2 regions of the Micromonospora sp. NPDC049257 genome follow, and region 1 is predicted to be linked to the other one. Evidence: riboswitches for the same ligand, from Rfam matches in the RefSeq annotation. Region 1 holds a riboswitch; the other holds the start of a gene.

Region 1 (9,602 bases):
CGCCTGCGGCCGACCACAGCTCATGCTCGAGGTGGTGGTCGGCAACGACCGTGCCTACCGGGCCTACCACCGTCTGGGCTTCACCGACACCGGCGTCCGCGTCCCGCACCCCAAGATCCCCGCCCTCACCGAACTCCAGATGCGCCGCCCCGCCTGACCCCCACCCCAAACCCCAGGCCGCGCCGGGCCGGGCCGGGCCGCGCCGGGCCGGTGATCAAGAGGTTTACGTCAAATCAGCCACTCAGGCTGACGTAAACCTCTTGATCACCGACCACGGACCACCGACGGCCGACCACCGACCACCGACCACGGACCACGGACCACCGACCACGGACCACCGACCACGGACCACCCCCGCCCGCAGCCGGAGCGCGGACGGGGGTGGGGGTGGTGGGAAGGCGGGGGTGGGGGAAGGGGACGGTGGGGTCAGGCGGGGCGGCGGGACTGGACGATGCGGAAGCGGTTGGCGACGTAGGCGCCGTCGGTGAGGGCGGCGTTGGCGGCCGGGTTCGCGCCGCTGCCGTGGAAGTCCGAGAAAGCGGCGGACTGGTTCACGAAGACCCCACCGGTGAGGTTGGCCGACAGGTGCACCCCGACGTCGATCGCGGCGGCCTCGACGGCGTCCAGCACCGCCTCGTCGGTGGAGTAGACGGCGGCGGTCAGCGCGCCGGACTCTCCGACGGTGGACCGCAGGATCTCGATGCTGTGCGCGGTCGAGTCGGTGGCGATGACGAAGGAGATCGGCCCGAACCACTCCCGGCCGTAGACCTCGGTGTCGGTGGCGGCGAGCTTGACGATGGTCGGCGTCCGGACCACCGCGTCGGTCAGCGCGGGGTGCGTGACGGTACGCGACTCCAGCACCGCCTCGCCGACCTTGGTGACCTCGTCGAGGCGTTCCAGCACTCCGTCGTTGACGATCGCCCCGGTCAGCTCGACGCCCCGGGCCGGGTCGGCGGTGAGCTTGCCGACGGTGGCGGCGATGCCGGCGGCCACCTCGTCGAAGCTCTTGTGCCCCTGGTCGGTGGTGATGCCGGCGGCGGGGATGAGGATGTTCTGCGAGGTGGTGCACATCTGCCCGCTGTAGAGGGTCAGCGTGAAACCGAGGTTGCGGCACATGCCGGCGAAGTCGTCGGTGGAGTCGATGACGACGGTGTTCAGGCCGGCCTTCTCGGTGTAGACCGTCGCCTGCCGGGCGTTGGCCTCCAGCCAGTCGCCGTACCCGGTGGAGCCGGTGAAGTCGACGATCTTCACGGCGGGGTGCAGGGCGAGGGTCGAGGCCAGCTTCTCGCCGGGGGCCTCGGGGGCGAGCAGCACCAGGTCGGGGTCGAAGCCGGCCTCGGCGAGCACCTCCCGGGCGTACCGCACGGTGATCGCCAGGGGCAGCACCGCGCGGGGGTGCGGCTTGACCACGACCGGGTTGCCGGTGACCAGTGAGGCGAACAGCCCGGGGTACGAGTTCCAGGTCGGGAAGGTGTTGCAGCCGATCACCAGGGCCACCCCACGCGGCACCACGTGGAACGTCTTGGTCATCCGCAGCGGGTCGCCCTTGCCGGCGGCCTTCTCCCAGCTGGCCGTCCCGGGGTGCCGGGTCATCTCGGCGTACGCGTAGGCGATCGCCTCCAGGGCCCGGTCCAGCGCGTGTGCGCCGCCGGCCTGGAAGGCCATCACGAACGCCTGGCCGCTGGTGAACTGCACCGCGTTGGCCAGTTCGAAGACGTGCTTGTGCAACCGGTCGAGGATCTCCAGGCACACCCCCGCCCGGGTCTGCGGGCCGGCGTCGCGCCAGGCCGGCAGGGCGGCGGAGGCGGCGGCGACCACCTCGTCGGCGCCCGGGTGCGGGTAGCGCACGTCCAGGGCCACCCCGAACGGGCTCGTCTCGGTGGCGACCCGGTCGGCCGTGCCGGGCTGGTCGAGCGGAAAGTCGCCACCGAGGTACGCCTCGAAGGCGGCCTTCCCGTCGGCGGCGGCGGTCTCGCCGTACACCCGGGGGCTGGGCGATTCGGGGTAGGCGGACCAGTACCCGCGTTCGGTGATCGCGGTCAGCGCGCGGTGCAGGGTGTCGGCGTGCCTGTCGTACAGCGGGTGCGGGGTCTCCGTCATGCCCGCCATCATGCAACAGATGCTGACCAGATCAGTAGGGGCGTGTCACAGATCAGATGGTCGACTGCCACTCCGTGGACCCGGCCACCGGCCGGAACCCGAGCAGCTCGTTGATCGCGATCATGTGGGTGTTCGCCGCCGCGTTGTAGGTGTCGACCACGCTCAGCTCCGGCTCGTACGTCAGGGTGTGTTCGAGGTTCTCGGCCTTGCAGAGCAGCCCGAGCCGGTGCCCCCGGTGGGCCGGGTCGACGATGGTGAGCTGCTGCCAGGCGTGCCGGGTGGTGTTCGCGGCCAGGCTGAGCACGGTCCACGCGACCAGCCGGCCGGACGCCTCGTGCACGGCGGCGACGCTGTAGCGGCGGACGCCCCGCGCGTCCAGCGCCCGCTCCATGCCCTGGATGCGCTCGGCGTCCATCCGCTCGGGTTCCCACTCCAGGTCACCCAGGGGTGCGTCGGTCATCATCCGGCCCTCCAGGTAGGCGAGGTCGGCGAGGTGCTCCGTCGGCGGGTGCCCGTGCCAGCGGACCGTGCGGTAGCCGGCGACGGCCGAGCGCGCCCCGGCCCGCAGCGCCGCCAGCCGGTCCCGGTCGAGCGCGGTGACGTCGAGTCGACGGCGGACGTCGACCAGCGCCGCCTTCGCGCCGAGCGCCGCCGCGAAGGCCGCCCCGGGCAGTTGTCCACCCGGCTCGCCGGGCAGCGCGGCCACGGCGGAGCCGACCATCCGCTTGCCGCCGGCCGCCCGCAGCTGCTCGCGGGCGTGCGTGAACAACGCCCGCCCCACTCCCGCCCGCCGGTGCGCCGGGTCCACCACCAGCTCGACGCTGGCGTTGTCGGTGTTGTCCAGGAGGTGGAGGTTGAGCCGGACCCAGCCGGCGACCACGCCGTCCAGTCGCGCCACCGACCAGCGGGTGTCGATGCCGGGCATCGGGTGCCGCAGCGGCGCCTCGAACCGGCGACGGCACAGCGGCGGCAGGTCGGGTGACTCCGTCGCTTCGACCGTGGCCGCGATCCGGTAGGCCGCATCGAGGGCCGGCTGGTCGGTCGGATCGATTGCTGCGATGTCCACGGTCACGCCGGGAGTCTTCCTGTCGACGACGAAGGGGGCCAGCGGATTTCCGCTGGCCCCCTTGCACGTTGGTCGGGAGGGACGTTCGCACAACGCCTCCGGCGTTGGGTCGCAAGAACTTGAAAAGTCTCCGGCGAAAGCCCTCCCGCACGGAGCATCTTGCGCCGCCCGGTTCCTGCCGTCAAGTCCTTCCCGGCGGGTTTTCGCCACTCACCGCGAAATTCCGGTCACTCGGAGATCCACTCCCCGGGGGATCAGGAGAGGAGGCCGGCGTCGCGGGCGGCCCGCAGGGACGGCTTGATCCGGTGGGTGGGGCCGACCTGGCCGGCGACGGCGTCGATGGTCTTCAGGCCCTCGCCGGTGTTGAAAACGACCGTCTCGGCGGTCGGGTCGAGCCGGCCGGACTCGACGAGCTTGCGCAGCACCGCAACGGTCACCCCGCCGGCCGTCTCGGCGAAGACCCCGGTGGTGCGGGCCAGCAACCGGATGCCGGCGCGGATCTCCTCGTCGTCGACGTACTCCATCCAGCCGCCGGTCCGCCGCACCGCCTCCAGGGCGTACAGGCCGGCGGCCGGGTCGCCGATGTTGAGCGACTTGGCGATGCCGGTCGGCCGGACCGGGGTGATGGTGTCGGTGTCCGCGTGCAGGGCGGCGGCGATCGGGTTGCAGCCGGCCGACTGGGCGCCGAACACCTTCCAACCCCCGGCGGGCGCCTCGACCAGCCCGATCTCGACCAGCTCGGAGAACGCCTTGTCGATCTTGGTGAGCAGCTCGCCCGAGGCCATCGGGACGACCACCTGGGCCGGGATACGCCAGCCGAGCTGCTCGGCCACCTCGTACCCGAGGGTCTTGGAGCCCTCGGCGTAGTAGGGCCGGACGTTGACGTTGACGAACGCGGTGTCCTCGAACTCGTCGGTCTCCACCAGCTCCCCGCAGAGCCGGTTCACGTCGTCGTACGAGCCGTCGATGGCGACCAGGTCGCCGCCGTAGACGGCGGTGGTGATCACCTTGCCCTGCTCCAGGTCACCCGGGATGAAGACCACCGAGGGCGCTCCGGCGCGGGCCGCGTGGGCGGCCACCGAGTTGGCCAGGTTGCCGGTCGAGGCGCAGGCGAACCGGGTGAAGCCGAGCGCCTTCGCGGCGGTCAGCGCCACCGAGACGACCCGGTCCTTGAACGAGTGGGTCGGGTTGGCGCTGTCGTCCTTGACCCACAGCGGCGCGCTGATGCCCAGTTCGGCGGCGAGGTTCGGGGCCGCCACCAGCGGGGTGAGCCCCGGGTCGAGGGTGACCCGGGTGGCCGGGTCCTGGCCGGCGGGCAGGAGGGCGGCGTACCGCCAGATGTTCTGCGGGCCGGCCTCGATCTGCTCCCGGGTGACGGCGGCCAGTGCGGCGGCGTCGTAGTCGACCTCCAGCGGGCCGAAACACTCGTAACAGGCGTGCTGCGCGGCGAGCGGGTAGCGGGCGGAGCAGGCGCGGCAGACCAGGGCGCGGGCCGGGCTGGCGGTGGTGTCGATACCGGGGGCGGCGAGCGTCGACGTCATGGCGGATTCCTCTCATCTTTCCCCGCATCGCACCCTGCGGCGGGGACGGAATTGGCACCTGCCCCGCGGGACGCTCAGCGATGAGCGCGCGGGGTGGTTGCCGGGGCGTCGTCGGGCCGTATCCCTCAGCCCCTCTGGATGAGGTATGCAGTTGTGCCGTCGAGTCTAGGCAGCTTCGCCGCCATCGCCCAGTCGGCTTCCCACGGTGTGAACCACCTGCCGGCGGGGCGTGCGCCGGCCGCACCGGAAGCCATTGATGTTTCGGGCAAGTTTCCAGCTCAGTACGCCCTTGTGCGGATCCGCGCACCGGCCCTCCGGTCGGCCCCTGACCGCGCTCCGACAGGCCGGTGGGGGGCCGGCCGACGAGCCGATGACCGACATTGCCATCGATCAGTACGGTGCGGGAGACCTGACGTCGAGAGAGGACCCCCCGCCCATGCGACGGATCCCGTCGAGCCTTGCGACCCTCACCATGGTCTGCCTACTGACCGCCGCCTGCGGGGGTGAGCAGGGCGGGACGGACGAGGCAGCGTCCACCGTCGGCCCGTCCACCGGGCCCTCCACCGCCTCGGTGCTGAGTCAGGTCTCCCCCGAGGCGACTCCCACCAGCGAGGCTCCGTCGCCGGAGGTGAAGAAGGCCGCCCCCACCACCCCGCCGGCCGCCGCCCCGACCACCACCGCCGCCGCGCCGGTCAAGGCACCGTTGACCTGTGCCCATCTGGCGGAGGCCCGGCTCGGCAGCAGCAAGACGCCCTACAACGGCTACCCGGACTACCTGCCGCTGGCCGGGGGGCAGTGGTCGGGCGAGGACGGGGCCACCGTGACGCTCCAGAAGCCCTGCGGCATCGGTGACCTCGACGGCGACGGCGCGGAGGACGCGGTGGGCGCGGTGGCGATCAAGACCGGAGGCAGCGGCACCTTCTACACGCTCGCGGCGTGGCGCAACAGCGGTGGCCTGCCGGTGTTCCGCGCGCTGACCGACCTCGGCGACCGGACCCCGGTCGTCTCGATCAGCGTGGCCGGGCGCAAGGCCACCGTGGTCTGGCTGACCCGCAGCCCCAGCCGGGGCATGGCCGAGCTGGACATCAAGCGGACGTCGGTCTACAAGCTCTCCGGCAGCACCCTCGCCGAGGTGAGTCACACCGACGCGCCGTACAACCCCTGACCGCACGCGTCGCCGGAGCCGCCTCGTTGCGGCTCCGGCGACGCCGGTCAGTGCGTCAGGCAGGCACCGAGCTTCGCTCCGCCACCGGTGCCGACGGGGCGTCGGCGCTGCGGCGGGCGAGCAGCGTGTCCAGCGCCCAGGAGCCCGGGCCGAGCACCGCGATCAGCAGGAACGACCAGCAGAAGAGCGCCGACAGCTCGCCTCCGTTGCGCAGCGGCAGCAGCCCTTCCGGCTGGTGCACCACGAAATAGGCGTATGCCATCGAGCCGGACGCGAGGAGCGCGGCGGGCCGGGTGAAGAGCCCGGCCAGCACCAGCGCACCGCAGACGAGCTGGATCAGTGCGGCCCACCAGCCGGGCCAGGCACCGACCGGGACAGCCTTGCCGGTCACGGGGTTGCCGCCGAACAACCCGAAGACCGAGGACAGGCCGTGCAGCATGAACAGCAGGCCGATGACGATGCGGTACAGCGAGAGGGTCGGCCCGCCGAGCCGAGACACGTTCATGGGAACCTCCATGGAAGGGATTACGTCCCCTCATGATGAGGCATCGAAGCAGTTAAATCGATAAATTCTTTGTTACTGGGAAGGTCTCGGTGCGAGACATTACCCCACCCCGACGTCCCGGTGTCACCCCTACGTCGCGTCGGGAGCGATGCCGGGCCCACGCACCCGCGACCACCACCGGCCGACCCCGACCACCTCCCCGCCGCGAGCCGGAGCGGCTCGGAACGTAATGATTGTTAACTATGAATTAACTGTCACGAAGTTCATACGCCGCGTTTATGGAAAATGAATATGCACGCAATTCGCGCGGGAAGCCACCGGGAGGTCACCGGGAAACCCCGACCGGGCCCGGCCCACCCGACCAGCGGCGAGGGGCCTGGCCCCGACACCGCCGCCAGCGCTAGGTGTCCGCACTGTGCGCCAACTTCGGACGACAGCAGGCGGTTGGCGCGGTTTACCCGCGACACCCGGAACGCCCCACCCGTCAGCAATTTTCACGAGGCCCGGCCGCGGCACCCAGCGCCACGCCTCGACATCGACTCACGGCAGTAGCCGGCACGGCCGCCAGTTCAAAAATCCTTAACAACTTTTCCGGTGATAACGGGCTGCGTAATACGTTAGCCTCGGCACCACGTTGCCCCCGGAACTGCGACAACCACCCTCGGAATCACCCGCCAAAACCACCCCACCGAGCCGGCCCGTAACCTCGCGCCGGCAATTTGCCATTCCCGTCGACCGACGCGATCCGGCAACCTGCACCACCCCTCCGGGTGCACCGCCGATTACCCATCTCCCCTGGTCGAGAGCGATCCAGCCCACCCGTCCCGGCTATCGCCAGCCCGACCGTTTGTTCACGGAAAGGACCACCGTGCGACGTCGACCACCCCTACCGGGACGACTGCTGCCCGCATTTGCCACCCTGATCCTGCTGCCCTTGCTCGCCACTCCGGCCCACGCCGACATTCGCCCCGAAACGGTACGACTGCTCGCCAAGGCAGCCGCTGACGAGTGTTTTGCCGGCGTCGGCGTCGACTATCCCCCCGGACCGCCCTGCACCGTGGGACAGCCCAAGGTCAACCAGTCGTACGTCTGGGGGCTCGCCCAGGCCGGCCGCCGACTCTGGTTCGGCACCGGGGCGAACGTGCTCTGCCTGAAGCCCGAGGGCTACCAGGTCCGCGAACCGATCCTCAACGACGACTATGTCTGCGAGTTCGGTCAGAGCCAGCCGGCCCGGGGCAACCCCGCCCTGCCCGCCACCCTCGGCGACCACCGCACCCCCGAGGTCTACACCTACGACCTGGCCACCGAACGACTCACCGAACGCACCGCCGACATCACGTCCGCATCCCCGGCGGACGCGAACCTGCTGAACACCACCGCCGGCCTGCGTAGCGCCGCCGCCCACCAGGGCGTCGTACTGCTCGGTGGCCCGAGCGTGGTCGGCGGGGTGAACGTGTTCGCCTTCGACACCGTCACCGGCCGTTACCTCGGCTCGACCAACCTCACCGCGTACGAGAACATCCGGCACTGGGTGGTGGCCGGCGGCGTGCTCTACGCCGGGGTCGGGCTGGGCGCCAACGGTGGCGAGGCCGGCCGGGTGCTGCGCTGGACCGGCGACCGCACCGACCCGTTCGCCTTCACCGAGGTCGCCGACCTGCCCACCCAGGTCGCCGACCTCACCGAGCACCAGGGGCGGCTCTACGTCTCGACCTGGCCCAAGGCGATCGTCGACGGCTCGGTGGCCGAGCGCGCCGCAGCCGGCATCCTCCCGACGCCGCCCCCGGTCGGCCCGTCGTACTCCGACGTGGGCGAGCAGGCACCGCGCGCCGTCGGCGCCCTCCCGGCGGCGGGCACCGGTGACGGCACCGACCCGGCCGACCTGGCCGGTATCTGGATGAGCCCGCCGCTGACGGCCGGCGCACCCGGACTCAACCCGGAGGACGCCGGCAACTGGTCGCAGGTCTGGTCCGCCGCCGACTACGAGCCCGACCCGGTGGTCCGCCGGGCGTACGCCCTCGGTGGTCTCGCCTCCTACGGCGGCCGGCTGCACTGGGGGACCATGCACGTGCCGTTGCAGGCGACCGCCCTGCACCTGTCGGTGTACCCGCCGCGCAGTCAGGCGCAGCTCCAGGCCACGGTGCAGAACACCCAGCGGGCGTTCGCCGTCTTCCGCGGCCAGGACCTCGGTGGCGCACACGAACGGATCGAGACGCTCTACGGCGAGTCGACGCTGCCGGCGTACGACCCGACCGCGAACAACGGCGTCGGCGCGTGGGCCCCGGCCCCGACCGGGGCGACCCCGGTCTACGGCGGCTCCGGCTTCGGCGACCCGTTCAACCTGTACGCCTGGAAGATGGCGGTGGCCGGCGGCCGGCTCTACGTCGGCACCATGGACTTCGCCTACATCTCGCTGGAAGGTGAGATGCCGACGCCCCCGGCCGGCACGACGCCCAGCCCGCCGACCTTCGGGGCGGACCTATGGTCGTTCGACGCGCCCGGCCGGCCGGCCCGCGCCGTCGACACCGGCGGCTTCGGCAACCCGCTCAACCAGGGTGTCCGCACCATGGTCGTGGACGGCTCCACGCTCTATCTCGGGATGGCGAACCCGATGAACCTGCGCACCGACCCGACGCCCGGTGTCCCGAAGGGCGGCTGGGAACTGATCCGGGTGAGCCGACGTTGAGCCGGCCCGGCTGATCGTGGTCCGGCGGCCGGTGAGGTCCCCCACCGGCCGCCGGACCACCCGTCGGGCGGGCCACGGTCAGGGGGTGGCGAGAGCCTCGGTGGGGGCCAGCCGGCTGGCCCGGATCGCCGGGTAGAGCCCGGCCAACGCACCGATGCCGATCGTCGCCCCGATGCCGCCGGCCACCACCCACAGCGGCACCACCGTCGGCCACCCCTGTGAACCGGCGTAACCGGCGGTGACCAGGCCACCGAGCAGCACCCCGCCCAGCCCACCCAGGGCGGACAACAGCAGCGACTCGGCGAGGAACTGGGTGCGGATCTGCCCCCGGGTGGCACCCAGCGACCGCCGCAACCCGATCTCGGCCCGCCGTTCGATCACCGAGATGACCATGGTGTTGGCCACCCCCACCCCGCCGACCAGCAACGCCACCGCACCCAGCCCGAGCAGCAGACCGGTGAACGCCTCGTCGGTGGCCTGCTGGGCGGCGAGCGCATCGGACGGCCGGGAAACCTGGATCTCGTTGGACTGCTCCGGGTTGG
Region 2 (9,602 bases), on a different contig from region 1:
CGCCAGGTGTCGTTGATCCCGATCAGCACCGACACCACCTGTGGGGCCAGCGCCAGGCAGTCGTCCGTCCAACGGGCCCGCAGGTCGCGTACCCGGTCACCGCCGACGCCCCGGTTGCGGAAGGTCACCCGGTGACCCGGATGCCGGGCGGTGAACCAGGCGGCGGCCATCATCGCCCAGCCCACCCCCAGGTCGGCCTCGTCGGCACGGTCGCGCCCGGCATCGGTGATGCTGTCGCCGATGAACAACACCCGCCCCGCGCGGGGCAACTCCACCGTCATCCGCCCGCTCCCCTGTCGTCGTCGCCCGCCATCATCCCCGGTGTCCGGCCAGGACACCACCCGGAATTGGGCGCTCGGTGGTGTCCTCGCCAGTCACCCCCGGCGGACCGGTAAGGTGATGCTCCGCATTCGACGTCCCATGGGGTGTCGCGAGCGAGCGTCAAGCAGCGGCGCGGTCCCCGGTCCGCCCCGGGCAGCCGCACCTGCGGTCCCTGGCAACGACCGCTCGTCACGCGCTGCCGGTTCCTCCGGTAGGTTTGCGCCGGTTCGCAAGGACGTCAGACGACATGACGCAGTCACCACTGGACATCACCGAGGCTGTCCTCCGGCTGGGCTCCATCCGCCACGCCGAGATGGACCTCGACGCCGTCCTGTCCCGGATCGCCGAGGTGGCCAGGGACAGCATCCCGGGAGCCGCCGAGGTCTCGGTGACACTGGTGCACGGCACCGAGGCGCACACCGCGGCCCACACCGGTGACCTCGCGCTCCGCCTCGACCAGTGGCAGTACGAGCAGGGTCGCGGCCCGTGCCTGGACGCGGCCACCACGGGCACCGTGCTGATCGTCGCGGACATGACCGACGAGCGTCGCTGGCCGGAGTGGGCGGCGCGGGCCCGCACGACCGGGGTGCGCTCCTCGATGTCCCTCGGCCTGCCGATCCAGGAGGCGATGGTCGGCGCGCTCAACGTCTACGGCACCCGGCCGGACGCCTTCAGCCAGGTGGCCGAGCCCGCCCGGACGTTCGCCGGCCACGCCGCGGTGGCCCTGGCCAACGCCCATCTCTACGACAGCACCGCCTCACTGGCCGAGCAGATGCAGGAGGCCATGCGCAACCGCGCCGTGATCGAGCAGGCCAAGGGCATCATCATGGGCCAGCGACGGTGCACGGCCGACGAGGCGTTCGCCCTGCTGGCCCGGGTGTCGCAGAACTCCAACCGTAAGCTGCGGGACGTGGCGGAGGCCCTGGTCCACCAGGTCGTCGAACCGGCGTCCGGTCAGCCCACCCGGCCGGATCAGTGACTCGCGGAACCTGAGTGCGTCGGGCTGCTGGCCCGGCCGACGAGGGCGGCGGCGACGTCCCGCAGCCTGCGGTGGGTGTCCTGGGAGAGCCGGGCGAGAATGCCGAAGGCCTCGTCGGCCGTGCACCGGCGTTGGCCCATGATGATGCCCTTGGCCTGCTCGATCACGGCCCGGCTCTCCATCGCCGCCCGCATCTGCTCGGCCAGCGAGGCGGTGCTGGCGTAGAGATGGGCGTTGGCCAGGGCCACTGCGGCGTACGCGGCGAAGGTCCGGGCCAGTTCGACCGTGTCGGCGTCGAAGGCGCGCGGGGCGGGCCCGTAGAGGTTGAGGGCGCCGACCACCGCCTCCTGGATCGGCAGACCGATGGCGAGCGTACTGCCGATGCCCCCGTCGACCGCCCGGGCCGCCCAGACCGGCCAGCGTTCCTCGGTGGCGGTGTCGGACACGAGCAGGGTGTCGCCGGTGATGGCGGCGTCCAGACACGGCCCGTGGCCCTGCCGGTACTGCCACTCGTCGAGCAGGAGCGCGATGTCGCCGGTGACGGCGACGCTCTGCGGGCTGCCACCACGCAGCAGGGTCACCGACACCTCGGCCACCCCGCGCAGGCTGCGCCGGGCCAGGTCGGCGATCAGCTGCAGCACCTCGTCCAGGCCGACCTCGTCGAGTCGGATCCGGCTGAGTTCGACCAGGGCGTCCTGCGGGCTCAGCGGGAGCGGTGCCATCGCGCGGTCCCTTCCCGGCGGGCGTCCCTCGCGCTGCGGCGGGGGACGCGTGGTGGCGGCAGCGGTGTCGGCCCTCGGCCACGGCGTTCTGGGTTCGGCTCGCCGGGCCGCCCGAGGCACGACATCCGCACCTTACCCGCCGCCGGAGTGAACCGCCCGGGGTACCCGCTGGCGTCGTGGCAGCCGCGACCGAGGTGATCAGGTCAGATAGGCCGGCGGCACCGCGTCGGTGAGCCACACGCCGTTGACGCTGCGGTAGAAGGCGTGCCCGTCGCGGGCCATCGCCGCCGCGTCGACGGTCAGCACCACCACCGCGCCACCCCGGCGGGCCCCGACCCGCCGGGCCGTCGCCATGTCCGACGACAGGTGTACGTGGTGCCGACCGCCCCGGTGCAGTCCGGTGGCCCGGATCGAGCCGAGTGCGGCGGCCCCGGTGCCGTGGAAGAGCCGCGGCGGCGGCGGTTCGGCGGTCAGCCCCAGGTCCACCGGGTACGAGTGGCCCTGGTTGGCCCGGATCCGTTCGGTCCCGTCGGCGTCCCGGGTCACCGCGAAGCGCTGCTTGTCGTTGCCGCCGACCACCGTGTCGAGGTCGGCCCGGTCGATCCGCAGGGCGGCCAGCAGGTCGACGACGGACACCCAGCCGCCCGGGTCGGGGGTGAGGCCGAACCGGGCGGGCTGGTGGCGCAGGGCGAGCGACATCCGCCTGCTGACCCGTACCAGCGTCTGGTGATCCATGGCGAGCATTGTCGGGTGGGGCGGTGGCGACGTTCCACCGGTTATCCCCGCGCCGCCCGCCCCGGCGACACCCCGGGGCGGGCGGGTCGGGTCAGCGGGCGGCGCGGAGCGCCTCGGCGAGGCTGGTGGGCCGGCGGCCGAGCAGCTTCTCCAGGTCGTCCACGGGCACGTACAGCGCACCCTGGGCGATGCCCCGGTCGGCGTCGGCCAGGGTGGCGGCGTACGGCTCGGGCAGCCCGGCGGAGACGAGCAGGTCGGTGTACGCCGGCACCGGCAGGTCGGTGTAGCGGACGTCGTGTCCACTCTGGCGGGACACCTCGGCTGCCAGTTCGGTCATGGTGAACGCCTCACCGCCCAGCTCGTAGACCTGACCTGCGTGTCCCTCGGTGGTGAGCACCTCGGCGGCGGCCTCGGCGTAGTCGGCGCGGGTGGCGGCGCTGACCCGGCCGTCACCTGCGGAACCGGCGACCCCGTGGGCCAGGTAGCCGTCGAGTTGGCCGGTGTAGTTCTCCAGGTACCAGCTGTTGCGCAGCAGCACGTACGGCAGGCCGGAGGCGCGCAGTTCCTCCTCGGTGGCCCGGTGCTCGGCGGCCAGCAGCAGGTCGGAGGTGTCGGCGTGGGCGATGCTGGTGTAGACGACCAGGCCGACACCGGCCTCGCGGGCGGCGTCGATGACGTTGTGGTGCTGCGGCACCCGCTGGCCGACCTCGCTGCCGGAGACGAACATCAGCTTCTCGGCGTCGGCGAAGGCGGCGCGGAGCGAGTCGGGGTCGGTGTAGTCGGCCGACCGGACCTCGACCCCCCGGTCGGCGAGGCCGGTGAGCCGGCCGGTGTCCCGCCCCAGCGCCACGATCTTCCCGGCGGGTACGCCCCGGCGCAGCAGGGATTCGACGATCAGGCGACCCAGGTGGCCGGTGGCTCCGGTGACGACGATGGACATGGCGTTCTCCTTCGGGTGGCTACTTCAGTCGTACTGGCAAACACCCAGCTGCTTGGCGATACTTCCCATCGGAGAGTAGGCACCTTGAAGTTTGTGACGCACTGATGGAGAGTAAAGGGATGCGACCCGACCCGTTCCAGCGCGACTGCGGCAGCCGGCAGGTCATCGACCGGATCGGCGACCGGTGGAGCGTGCTGGTCGTGCTGACCCTCGCCGACGGCGACCGGCGCTACGGCGAGCTGGCCGAGCACATCGACGGGATCAGCCAGAAGATGCTCACCCAGACCCTGCGCGGGCTGGAGCGCGACGGCCTGGTCACCCGGACGGTGCACGCCAGCGTCCCGCCCCGGGTCGACTACGCCCTCACCGACCTGGGCCGCAGCCTGCTCGACCTGGTCTCCGGACTGGAGACCTGGGCCACCACCCACCTCGCCGAGGTGCAGGCGGCCCGGGTCCGCTACGACGCCGACCTGCCCCACCGCGCGCCCACCGGCACCGCGCGACCCACCCGTCTCACCCGTCCCGCCCGGCGGTAAGGAGCGGACGTGAGGGCCGTCATAACGGGTGGACGATCGCCCGGTCCCGGCTGCTAGCCTTCGGGCAGGTCATGAGCGCCAGCGTCAAGCCCCGGCTCGCTGGCCGGCAACCCTCCGCCACGGTGGGGTGCTCCGGGTGAGGACCAGGCACCGGTAGACCGCCGGTGCAAGCGTGGCCTGGTTTCCCCAGGTCAACTCCGACCCCGGGAGAACCCGTGTCCGCCCCCGCACCCGCCCCGCCCACCGACGGCGTCGCCCCCGTGTCCCGGGCCGGCGTCCGGACCAGCGGCGTCCGGCTGGTCAGACGGCGACACGTCGACCTGATGCGGGTCCACAGCGACTCCTGTCGCCCCCGGTAGTCGACCCTCTCTTCCCGTACCACCTCAGCGGCGTGCCCGGCGGGCACCCCGTCGGCGACGCGCACCCGCCGTCGCCCGATCAACTCTGGAGACACCCGTGCGATTCCTTCCTGCCCTGCCCACGACCCGGCGGCCCCGGCCCGCCCTCACCAGGGCCGCCGCGCTCGGCGTCGCCGCCCTGCTCGCCGCCACCGCGCTGACCGCCTGCGGCGGCGAGTCCGCCGACCCCGCCGACAACCCGTACGGCCTGCTCCAGCCGGGGGTGCTGCGCGCCGGCACGCTGACCGACGCCCCACCGAACGTCTACCTCAAGGACGGCACCTTCACCGGCTTCGACAACGACCTGCTCGTCGCGGCCGCCGGCAAGGTGGGGCTGAAGGTCGAGTTCGTCGGCACCGACTTCTCGGCGCTGCTCTCCCAGGTCAACAACCGCAAGTTCGACATCGGCAGCTCCTCGATCACCATCACCGAGGCCCGGAAGAAGACCGTCGACTTCGGCAACGGCTACGACTTCGGCTACTTCGGCCTCGACGTGCCCGCCGGCTCCCCGCTGACCGGCTTCGACCAGCTCGCCGGCAAGCGGGTGGTGGTCGTGCAGGGCACCGTGCAGGACGACTACGCCACCTCGCGCAAGCTCGACCCGGTGCGGGTGCCCGACTACAACGGGGCGATCAACCAGCTCAAGGCCGGCACCGCCGACGCCTGGATCGCCCCCGCCGAGATCGGCGAGAAGTCGGCCGCCGACAGCAACGGCAAGATCACGGTGGCGGCCACGGAGTTGAGCCCGACCCCCACCGCGTACGCCTTCGCCAAGGGCAACGACGCGCTGCGCAAGGCGCTGGACAAGGGCCTCGACGAGGTCATCGCCGACGGCACCTGGACCCGGCTCCAGCAGCAGTACTACCCGGGCCGGCCGATCCCCGCCGGCTTCACCCCCGGCAGCGGCGACGTCGCCGCCCCCGGCGCGGCGACGCCGTCGGCGTCGGCGTCGGCGTCGGCGTCGGCGTCGGCGTCGGCCAACTCCTGACGGTACGACCAGACCAGCGAGCGGGGCGGTAGGAGAAACACGATGGATCCGTTGAGCACCCTGTGGGAGACCTTCTTCGACTGGGACTCCATGCGCGAGGCGCTGCCCGAGATGTTGACCGTCGGGCTGCCCAACACGCTGATCCTGGCGGTCTCCGCCGCCCTGCTCGGCTCGGTGCTGGGCATGGCGCTGGCCGTGGCGGGCATCTCCCGGACCCGATGGTTGCGCTGGCCGGCCCGGGTCTACACCGACGTGTTCCGGGGGCTGCCGGCCGCCGCCACCATCCTGCTGATCGGTGTCGGCCTGGCCCCGCTCGGCATGCAGGTGTGGGGTCCCAACCCCTACCCGCTGGGCATCCTGGCGCTGTCGCTGATCGCCGCCGCGTACATCGGGGAGATCTTCCGCTCCGGCATCCAGAGCGTGGAGGCGGCGCAGCTGGAGGGGGCCCGCGCGCTGGGCTTCTCCTGGGGTGAGGCGATGCGCCTGGTCATCGTCCCGCAGGGGGTACGCCGGGTGCTGCCGGCCTGGGTCAACCAGCTGATCGCGCTGATCAAGGACTCCAGCCTGGTCTACTTCCTCGGCCTGCTGGCCAGCCAGCGGGAGTTGTTCCGGATCGGGCAGGACTACGCCGCCAACACCGGCAACCAGTCGGCGCTGCTGCTGGCCGGCCTGTGCTACCTGCTGCTGACCGTGCCGCTGACGCACGCCGTCAACGCCATCGACCGCCGGTTGCGCCGGGGCCGGACGGTCACCGTCGACCCCGACGACGACGGCGGGCTGGCCCTGGCCGGCGAGACCGCCCTACCGCAACCGCGTACCCCCCGGGAGGACCCCCGATGACCGCCGGCACCGCGACCACCACCTCGGTCAGCCTCGCCGTCCGCGACGTACACCTGGCCTTCGGGGCCAACCGGGTGCTGCGCGGCGTCGACCTGGACGTCGCCCGGGGCGCGACGGCCTGCGTCATCGGGCCGTCCGGTTCCGGCAAGTCCACCCTGCTGCGCATCGTCAACCGGCTGATCGAGCCGGACGCCGGTGACGTCCTGCTCGACGGGTGCAGCGTGCTGCGCGACGACCCGGACGCCCTGCGGCAGCGGATCGGCATGGTCTTCCAGCAGTTCAACCTGTTTCCGCACATGACCGTGCTGCGCAACATCACCCTGGCGTTGCGCCGGCTCAAGAAGCTGCCCGAGGACGAGGCGGTCGCGCTGGCCCGGACCCAGTTGGCGCTGGTCGGCCTCGCCGGCAAGGCCGACTCCCGGCCCGCCCACCTCTCCGGCGGTCAGCAGCAGCGGGTCGCCATCGCCCGGGCGCTGGCCCTGCAACCTGAGGTGATGCTCTTCGACGAGGCCACCTCGGCGCTCGACCCGGAGCTGGTCAAGGGGGTGCTCGGGGTGATGGCCGAGCTGTCCGCCGGGGGCATGACGATGGTGGTGGTCACCCACGAGATGGGCTTCGCCCGCTCGGTCGCCGACACCGTCGCGTTCATGGACCACGGGGTGGTGCTGGAGGCCGGCGCACCGGAGGCGGTCTTCGAGACGCCGCAGCACCCCCGGCTGCGCCGCTTCCTGTCCCAGGTGCTCTGAGCCCGCCGGGGCCGGACGAGCGACGCCGCTCCCGGCAGGGCGGGAGCGGCGTCGGGTGGTGCGGATGACCTGACGGTCAGGTCATGTCGTCGTAGCGGCGGTCGATCGGTTTGGGCGGGGCCACCGGCTCGGAGGCGTGCACCGGCTCGGACAACTCCAGCTCCGGCGTGGCCACCACCGGGTCGTCGTCCAACTCCAACGGCGACACCTCGTCGTCGCTCAGTCCCGCGTAGGACTCCTTACGCCGCCCCTTGCGCCGGTCGTTGATGAAGGCCACCCCGACCGCGGCGAAGTAGAGCGCGCAGAGGCAGATCGCCAGCGCGGTCATGCCGAACGGGTCGGGGGTGGGCGTCACCACGGCGGAGAAGGCGAAGAACACGAAGACCGCAACCCGCCACCAGCTCAGCAGCTTGCGGGCGCTGGCCAACCCGACGAAGTTGAGCATCAGCACTACCAGCGGGAACTCGAACGCCACCCCGAACAACAGGATCAGGTTGGTGACGAACGAGATGTAGCGGGTGACCTCCAGGGTGGTGGAGATGTCGCCGCCAGAGATGTCGAGCAGGAACTCCAGGCCCTTGGTGGTGACGAAGAAGGCCAGCACCGCGCCGGCCGCGAACAGCGGCGCGGCGAGCGTCGTGAAGATGTACGCGTACCGCCGCTCGTGCCGGTGCAGACCCGGCGCGATGAACGCCCAGAGTTGGTAGAGCCAGACCGGTGCCGCAATGATCAACCCGACCCAGAGGCCGATCTTCAGATTGAGCAGGAAGACATCGGCAACGCCGAGCTGGACGAACTTACACAGCCCGGTATCCGGGTCCTTCGCCTGAGGCAGGTCGCAGTACGGCTTCGAGAGCAGCACCCGGACCGGCGTCGCCAGCCAGATACCGAAGCCGAAGCCGACCAGGATCGCCAGCGAGGCGCGGAACAGCCGGTTCCGCAGCTCGCGGACATGCTCCATCAGGGTCATGGAACCGTCGGAGGCCCGTTCGAAGGTGCTGGGGCCGCGTTTACGGAGCGCGAAGGCCACGGTGGTGGGGCCCTTCGGTCAGTTGTCGCGGACGCGCTGCACCGGGTCGACCGGCGGGGCGACCGGCTGCTGCGGAGCCTGCTGCGGGGCGTACTGCGGCTGGGCGTACTGCTGCTGGGGCTGCGGCGCGTACGGCTGCTGCTGCACGGGCTGCTGCTGGGGCGGCAGCGGCTGGTAGCCGGCCTGCGCGTCGGCCTTCTCGGCCAGGTCGCGGTCGTCGTCGGCCAGGCTCTTGGTCTCCGCCTTGATGATCCGCAACGAACGGCCGAGCGAGCGGGCCGCGTCGGGAAGCCGCTTCGCGCCGAAGAGCAGGATCAGCACGACCACGAGTACGGCGATGTGCCACGGCTTGAGGGCACCCATGGGAAGCTCCAGTCGCTCTGTGTCGAAGGGTGGGGTCGCTGCCCATCGTACGTGCGAGACGGGCTGCTGCCACCCGCCGGGCCACCGCTGATGCGGCCCGGCCGGTGAAGTCTTGACTACCGCTGAGTGTCCCGTCAACCACCTGTACGGGTGCAGAGCTGCGTGAATCGGACGCCGGGTGGGCGGCGGACGCGCGGTTCACCGACCAGTGTCGATCAGTTCCCGCGCCGGATGTCGATCAGTTGCCGCGCTTGGCCTTGATCAGTTCCAGCCGCTGCTGGGTCGTCTCGCCCTGCCGCTGGAGCGCCTCGACCCGTTCCTGGAGCGCCTCGGCGCTGTGCCGCAGCGCCTCCGCGTCGGCCTGGCGACGCTGCAACGCCACCGCCGCGCGGCGCAACCGGGGCAGCCGCACCAGCACCGGGCGGACCGCCATGGCCAACACGACCAGCGCGAACAGCAGCACCGCGAGAACGATCCACTTCACCACGGCGGGAAGCCTACCGGTCGGTCGGCGGACCCGCCGGGCCGGCCGGGAGCACCGGGGTGGCGTACGCCTCCAGGGCGGCGGTGGCCTGGGCACGGACCTGGGCAGCCAGCTCGACCGGGGCGAGGACGGTGACGTCGGGACCCAACCCGAGCACGAAGCGGCGTGCCCAGCCGAGATCGGTCACCCGCAGCGACACCACCCACCGGTCACCGTCGACCTCGACCCGCTCACACGGGTAGTACTCGGTGATCCACCGCTCGCCCCGGCCGATGCGCAGGGTGATCAGCGGCAGGTCCGGGGACGGCTGGAACACCCCCTGGCGCAGGTCGTGCGGGCGGGCCTGCGGCGGCACCACGGCGGGCTCGTCCAGCTCGACGACCGCGTCGATCCGGTCGGCCCGGAACAACCGGACCGCCTCGGCGCGGCGGCACCACGCCTCGACGTAGGCCCGACCGTCGACCATCAGCATCCGCAGCGGGTCGATGACGCGCTCGGTGCTCTCGTCCCGGGCTGCGGT

The links. A riboswitch is a leader RNA that binds a small molecule or an ion and turns the genes downstream of it on or off. The one in region 1 is predicted to bind S-adenosylmethionine.
Region 2: another riboswitch for S-adenosylmethionine. It lies ahead of AB0K25_RS08420 (ABC transporter substrate-binding protein); the one in region 1 lies ahead of thrC (threonine synthase).

The regions. Positions count from the first base shown of each region.
Region 1 covers NZ_JBFAQU010000005.1:117,941-127,542, forward strand. The annotation lists gene AB0K25_RS10685 (GNAT family N-acetyltransferase) at 1-157, shown strand, start outside; gene paaN (phenylacetic acid degradation protein PaaN) at 427-2,100, opposite strand; gene AB0K25_RS10695 (GNAT family N-acetyltransferase) at 2,153-3,172, opposite strand; gene thrC (threonine synthase) at 3,421-4,707, opposite strand; SAM riboswitch class I at 4,717-4,852, opposite strand; gene AB0K25_RS10705 (hypothetical protein) at 5,144-5,872, shown strand; gene AB0K25_RS10710 (DoxX family protein) at 5,928-6,377, opposite strand; gene AB0K25_RS10715 (hypothetical protein) at 7,246-9,060, shown strand; gene AB0K25_RS10720 (ABC transporter permease) at 9,139-9,602, opposite strand, start outside.
Region 2 covers NZ_JBFAQU010000004.1:7,204-16,805, forward strand. The annotation lists gene AB0K25_RS08390 (SGNH/GDSL hydrolase family protein) at 1-281, opposite strand, end outside; gene AB0K25_RS08395 (GAF and ANTAR domain-containing protein) at 569-1,300, shown strand; gene AB0K25_RS08400 (GAF and ANTAR domain-containing protein) at 1,294-2,022, opposite strand; gene AB0K25_RS08405 (RNA 2'-phosphotransferase) at 2,221-2,757, opposite strand; gene AB0K25_RS08410 (SDR family oxidoreductase) at 2,849-3,697, opposite strand; gene AB0K25_RS08415 (helix-turn-helix domain-containing protein) at 3,817-4,233, shown strand; SAM riboswitch class IV at 4,301-4,412, shown strand; gene AB0K25_RS08420 (ABC transporter substrate-binding protein) at 4,690-5,619, shown strand; gene AB0K25_RS08425 (amino acid ABC transporter permease) at 5,662-6,459, shown strand; gene AB0K25_RS08430 (amino acid ABC transporter ATP-binding protein) at 6,456-7,205, shown strand; gene tatC (twin-arginine translocase subunit TatC) at 7,282-8,235, opposite strand; gene tatA (Sec-independent protein translocase subunit TatA) at 8,254-8,598, opposite strand; gene AB0K25_RS08445 (hypothetical protein) at 8,837-9,085, opposite strand; gene AB0K25_RS08450 (YafY family protein) at 9,096-9,602, opposite strand, start outside.